Regions from separate parts of the Psychromonas sp. KJ10-5 genome, predicted to be linked through region 1. Evidence: predicted binding sites of a transcription regulator. Region 1 holds the regulator's gene; the other holds the start of a gene.
What was found. The regulator ArgR, encoded in region 1, controls arginine synthesis, uptake and breakdown. The targets are predictions, from matches to a motif close to ANTGAATANNTATTCANT.
Positions count from the first base shown of each region.

Region 2: argA (amino-acid N-acetyltransferase) is a predicted target of ArgR. The motif match lies at 1,824-1,841, and genes of this name have one in related genera.

Region 1 is NZ_CM147864.1:3,681,669-3,685,102, reverse strand. Features, by position in the region: gene mdh (malate dehydrogenase) at 1-831, opposite strand, end outside; gene AC0L3W_RS16190 (transporter substrate-binding domain-containing protein) at 996-1,760, opposite strand; gene argR (transcriptional regulator ArgR) at 1,943-2,407, shown strand; gene AC0L3W_RS16180 (type IV pilin protein) at 2,632-3,033, shown strand; gene AC0L3W_RS16175 (transglycosylase SLT domain-containing protein) at 3,107-3,434, opposite strand, start outside.
Region 2 is NZ_CM147864.1:224,728-228,161, forward strand. Features, by position in the region: gene AC0L3W_RS01110 (DUF6776 family protein) at 1-319, shown strand, start outside; gene erpA (iron-sulfur cluster insertion protein ErpA) at 425-775, shown strand; gene AC0L3W_RS01120 (trimeric intracellular cation channel family protein) at 1,114-1,740, shown strand; gene argA (amino-acid N-acetyltransferase) at 2,032-3,366, shown strand; gene AC0L3W_RS01130 (TAXI family TRAP transporter solute-binding subunit) at 3,363-3,434, shown strand, end outside.

The sequences.
Region 1 (3,434 bases):
ACGATCAATACCGTTTTTACCTAATAATAAAGGTTGAGCAAAGAATGGAGAATCTGGGTTTCCACCATCTACATAAGCATTCTGAATAATACCTTGCTTACCTGATAACGCTTTAACAAGATTGACACCAAATACGGCAGCTGCACGCGCCATAGATAATGTAGCAGAACCACCGCCCGCTTTTGCATTAACGACTTCAGTACCAGCATTTTGGATACGGTCAGTTAAATCAATAACTTCTTGGTCTGTAAATTCAACATTTTGAACTTGAGATAATAAAGGAAGAATAGTAGTACCGCTGTGGCCACCGATAACGTTCACAAATACGTCTTCAGATGGGATGCCTTTAAGCTCACCAACAAACTCTTCTGCACGAATAACATCTAGCGTAGAAATACCAAAAAGTTTGTTTTTATTGTAAACACCTTTTGCTTTTAACACTTCAGCAGCGATAGCCACAGTCGTATTTACAGGGTTTGTAATAACACCGATACATGCAGTAGGCGCAACATCAGCAACTTTGCCGATTAATGTTTTAATGATGCCAGCATTGATATTAAATAAGTCTGAACGGTCCATACCTGGCTTACGTGCAACACCCGCAGAAATTAACACTACGTCAGCACCTTCTAAAACAGCCGTTGGATCATCGCCACCAACACCGTCAACAGTAACGCTTGAAGGGATGTGACTTAAATCTTTTGCAACACCCGGAGTAACTGGAGCAACGTCGTATAGTGATAACGTAGAGCCTGCTGGTAAATCTAATTTAAGTAATAAAGCGAGGGCTTGACCGATACCACCTGCAGCACCAAGAACAGCAACTTTCATATTTTTCTCCAATGAAATAAAAATGTTTAAGTATTTAAGAGTAATCATATCTATTCTAAAGTGAATAAATACGCATGTGTGAAATATGTTAAATAATTGTGACTAATGTTAAAGATTAGCTTATTTGTAAATGAATGGGTACTACTAAATTCCTTTGTTCAACACTAGTTTTGAGGAAAATATTGATCATAAATTTGTTTATAAGTACCATTTTCAACAATTAACTTCAAACCTTCATTTAAACGTAAACGTAAATCATCATTGCCTTTTTTTACTGCAATGCCATAACCTTTCGAAAACTGCTCAACAAACACAGATTCTGTTCTACTGATCACCAAAGGTTGCTCTTGCTCAACTTGTTTACTCAAGAAGTCATTCACAACTTCAAAATCTGCAAAGACAACATCGATTTTGTGACGCTGTAAATCCTGCAAAGCCGCTTTAGATGAGAAATAAGGGACAATGTAACTATTTTCGGGGGCGAACTTAATCAGATAATTTTGGTTCGAGGTGTTTGCTTGCACGCCAATCAATTTACCACTCAGAGAAAAAGCAGTTTGTAATTGCTCTTTACTAACAAAAACCGGCGGTACTTTATAATAACTGTCACTGAAATCGACTTTATCCAATCGCTCACTAGTAATATCTAATGCAGCAATCACCGCATCATATCGCCCAAAGGGAAGGGTTAACAATAAGCCATCAAAACGGTGATGTTCAAAACTACAACTCATATTCATTTCAGCACAAATAGCATAGGCAATATCGATATCAAAACCGGCTATTTTTTTATCTGGAGTTAAAAATTCAAAGGGGTAGTAGTTGGCATCTGTAGCAAATCTAACTTGTATTTTTTCTAACGCTTGGGCACAAAGAGAGGTTGACAATAAGATACTAATAAACACAAATTTACGCGTTAAAAAAGTCATAATATATCGTCCTGATAAGATTTAATTGAAGCAAATGTTAGCAGAACTCCAGTTAAGAAAGTAGCTATCCTGCAATAAATGCATTTATTTTATAAAAAACGAATAAATATGCAAAAAAAGTGATATTTAATCTATTAACTAGGTACTAATTTAGATTAAAATAAACCCTTTATTATAAATAGATGGGAACAGCAATGCGCAAAGCTTCTGAATTGATGGACTTTTTTAAATGTTTGCTTAAAAAAGAGCATTTAAGCTCACAAAGTGAGATTGTGGACGCTTTAATCGAAGCTGGTTTCACCCACATTAATCAATCCAAAGTATCTCGAATGCTGAGTAAAACCGGCGCTGTACGAACGCGTAATGCAACCGGTGACATGGTGTATTGTTTACCTGTTGAGCTTGGCATTCCAACGACGACCAGCCCGCTAAAAAACTTAGTTGTAGATATCGACCATAATGATAGCTTAATCGTCATTAGAACCAGTCCTGGTGCTGCTCAATTAATTGCTCGCTTACTTGATTCAATGGGTAAAGCAGAAGGGATTTTAGGCACTATCGCCGGAGACGATACCATTTATATTGCCCCTAGCAACACAGCGAAAATTGAAGAAACGCTAGTGGTTGTACATAAATTATTTGATTAACTAATAACGTAACCCAACGAATAAGTTAATGCTTCAGTGAGTATTAACTTAAATAGTGCCCAATACATGTGCCATTTTCACTTACTCCCCCGCAATATGACTAACCATTCATCATAGAATACTTAGCTAAACTCCGCTGCAAGCTAATTTTAAAAATTTTTCTATACTCAAATAGGTTCATACCGCTTACGGCAATGCAGTAATCAGTACAAAAGGAGAGGGAAATGAAATGGGATCGTGGTTTTACCTTAATTGAATTACTCATTGCGATAGTTATTCTTGGCATCATTGTCAGTATTGCTTATCCTTCATATCAAAATTTTCTGCTAAAAACTCGACGAGTAGAAGCTCAAACAGAGCTCATTAAAGCGCAAGTAGAACAGAGTAGTTACCGCATCACTGAACCAAATTACAGCACGGACAACAATCAGATAGGCTTACCAACGACACATGACTTTTATACTTTTAGTATTGTTTCAGCATCAGCCCACACATACCTTTTAAAGGCGCAAATAAAAGATGGTAGTACACAAGCGAATGACCAGCTGATTTGCCAAACCCTGTATATTAATCAAAGCAATGTAAAAACAAGCGATGGGGAAAAAGAAAACACCGCTTGCTGGTAAAATTAATTACCCCAAAGCGGTGTTTAGTGCAACAGCCACAACTTAATATTGTAATGAGTAAAGTTGTTACGGGTTAATACCCGCTTGATAGCTCTTCACTTTTTAAGAACTTCAATGGCTTACCGAAAACATGTTGATAAATCACATTATAAGCGAGTACATTTTGTACGTAAGCGCGAGTCTCATAAAATGGGATAGTATCTACCCAGCTATCGATATCAATGCCTTTATTGCCTTTTTTCTTCTCTTCACTAGTCCATCTTTCAACACGGTGAGGCCCCGCATTGTAAGCTGCAGTGGCTAAAACTCGGTTACCGTCATAACGTGTTAATAAGCCATTAAAATAAGCGGTACCTAACTGAACATTTAATTCACCTTCATTTAATTGCTCTACGTTAGAA
Region 2 (3,434 bases), 460 kb from region 1:
AATGCAAGGGCAAAAAGGTCGTCATGATTTAAAGGGTAATGTTGAAATTACTTTTGCAAGTGCAGATGATAATAAAAAGGTGACTTTAAAAGAGCTTAAGAGTAGCTTTGAATCTAGCTTCAAATTTAAGTATTTCCAACATCTTAAAGGGAGTTTTACGCTACCTGAAGATGCTAATATTGATCAGGTTTTTATAGTGGCTGAAGCTGATGGGTCGAAATGGATCCACTCACAACGTATTGAGAAAATATATGATTGGAAAAACTTCATTGAAGATGGAGCAACCACTTTAGAAGAGCTAGCAACTCAATCGGAATAATTGATTGGGTCTATATCGAATCAAGATAAAATCTGCTAATACTTGAACAAATTAGTCAAGCATTAGATAATAGCGCTGGGCACATTAATAGGATTACAAAGTAACATGACAAGTGAAGTGGAAATGGCATTACCGATTTATTTCAGTGATAGTGCAGCAAATCGAGTGAAAGCATTGATTGCAGAAGAGAATAATCCTGACCTTAAGTTACGCGTTTATGTTACTGGTGGTGGTTGTTCTGGCTTTTCATATGGTTTTACCTTCGATGAAAAAACCAATGATGATGATACCTTAATTGAAAATTGTGGCGTTACTTTATCAGTTGACCCAATGAGTTTACAATATTTAGTGGGCGGCACTGTCGATTTTATCGATGGATTAGAAGGTTCTCGCTTTTTAGTAAACAACCCAAATGCAACTTCAACTTGTGGTTGTGGCTCATCATTCTCTATTTAATATAATTGTTCTGATTATTAGACTGGTGCTTACTTTATTCCCCCCTGTAAAGTAAGCATTGATTATCTACTCTACCTGCTTTAATTATATTGATTAACCTCCCTATTGTGCTTTTACTAATATTTATTGTTTTATTGCAACCTCTTAATCAGTCATTATTCTAGCTAAATATTTATCGATAAATACCATCATTTAGGTCAGCTATTAAAGTTATTTTCATGCACTAAATAGCATACTTATATTTAATATAATCACGACAAGTTATTTAGTGTGATTGATATTATATTTGTTATAACATGCGTAAAAATTTAATCATTGACCTAGGAATTAACAATCATATGCTAGAAAATTTCATTTATATTTCAGATTTAATCGGGGTGATAACCTGTGCTATTTCTGGTGTATTAGTGGCAACCAGACTAAGAATGGATCCTTTTGGTATTATTGTACTCGCTGGTGTGACAGGTATTGGTGGTGGAACGTTACGCGATATGATGATGGGGGCCACGCCTGTGTTTTGGATTGTTGATAATACTTATATCTATGTGATTATCTTAACCGCATTGTTGAGTGTGTTATGGTTACATCGCATTCACCGTTTTCCTGCGTATTTACTACCGATTTTTGATGCTTTTGGTTTAGCTATTTTTACCATTGTGGGGGCACAAAAAGCATTGATGTTAGGGTTCAGTGGGCCAGTTGCTATTGTCATGGGCTGTATCACTGGTGTGGTGGGCGGCATGATTCGGGATATTTTAAGCGGACAAATTCCTTTTGTATTACAGAAAGAGATCTATGCAACTGCATCCATTCTAGGGGCTGCTTTGTATGTGCTATGTGATTATATTGAGCTTGGGCCTATTTTCTCGATGGCCATTGCAATGCTAGGTACATTATCTTTAAGGTTGTGTGCTATTTATTATCATTTATCGTTACCTGTTTTTAGCAATGATAGAGAGGCATAAAGCAAAGGTTATACCAATTAGACTAATTAACTGATCTATTTTAGTTGTTAAAATAACTTATTTATTCGTTGTAATTTTCGTAAATAGAATAACTATTTAACTTAAATTACGCCTTGAACTCAGTCATTTTTCCTGCGCAAAATTTAGATCACTTACTTAATATAATTGGTATTGATATTTTCTCGTTTATTTAACATTCTTTAAACAATTGTTTTGCAAACATAAACTTCAAATTGATAAACTCTATCATCTAGTATGTATTATCAATTGTTGTGATCAATAGGTAGGGAAATGGAAGCAGTAACAAATTCAACACAACTGATTAATTGGTTTCGTAATTCAGCGCCATATATTAATGCGCATCGCCATAAAACCTTTGTATTAATGATCGGTGGTGAAGCCTTAGAAACAGATAATTTCCAATATATTATCAATGATATAGCACTTCTTAATAGCTTAGGCGTTAAGCTGGTATTAGTGCATGGTGTTCGCCCGCAAATTCAGAAACAGTTAGAGATGAATGGTCATAGTAGTGAATTCTATCAAGACGTGCGGATCACTGACGACCGAAGTTTAGCGTTAATTAAGCAAGCAATAGGGCGGGTACAGATAGAGTTGCAAGCCGGTTTGTCAATGGGATTGGTGAATTCTCCTATGCAAGGTGCTGCTATTCGTACAGTAATCAGTAATGTGGTGACGGCACAACCGATTGGTGTGAAAGACGGTATAGATTTATGTCATGCTGGAAAGGTCAGACGTATCGATGTTGAGGGATTACGTACTCAGCTTTCTTCTGGTGCTATTCCGATTATTTCTCCTATTGGTTACTCGGTTACTGGTGAAGTCTTTAATTTGTTAGCAGAAGAAGTTGCGACGCAGGTGGCGATTGCTTTAAAAGCTGACAAACTTATCGGTTTCTGCTCTAACCAAGGTGTGTTAGATGAACAAGGCAATGTGATTTCCGAGCTATTACCAGAACAAGCGCAAGAGCATATTGACAAAAACGAACAATTGTCAGGGCAGGCATCGGGCACGTTACGATTTTTACGCGCTGCCGTTGCTGCTTGCCAAGCAGACGTTACTCGTTGTCATTTAATTAGTTACCATCAAGATGGCGCTTTATTAAAAGAGCTCTTTACCCGTGATGGAACAGGCTCTCAAATAGTTAAAGAGAGTTATGAGCAAATCCGCCCAGCTACCATTGATGATATTGGTGGTTTATTGCAATTAATTGAACCACTTGAAAAGCAAGGCATATTGGTTAAACGTTCTCGTGAGCTATTAGAAAATGAGATTGAATCTTTCTTTATCGTTGAACGAGATGGGATGGTAATCGGCTGCGCTGCCTTGTATCCGTTTGCCGATGATAAAACTGGCGAATTAGCCTGTTTAGTGAGTCACCCTAAATACCGAAGAGCTGCACGTGCGGATAATCTAGTGGCTCATGTTGAACGTAAAGCTCGACAGTTAGGGTTAGAGTCTATTTTTGTATTAACCACACAAAGCATTCATTGGTTTAGAGAGCGTGGTTTTGTCTTCGCAGAAATAGAACACTTACCGAATGCAAAAAAAGAGATGTATAACTTAAAACGTAATTCTAAGGTACTAGTCAAAAAAATAATATGAACAATATAACTGCTAAGCAAAAGGGAATTTTCTCTAGTAATTTGGTGAACAGCAATCGCTTTTTGAAA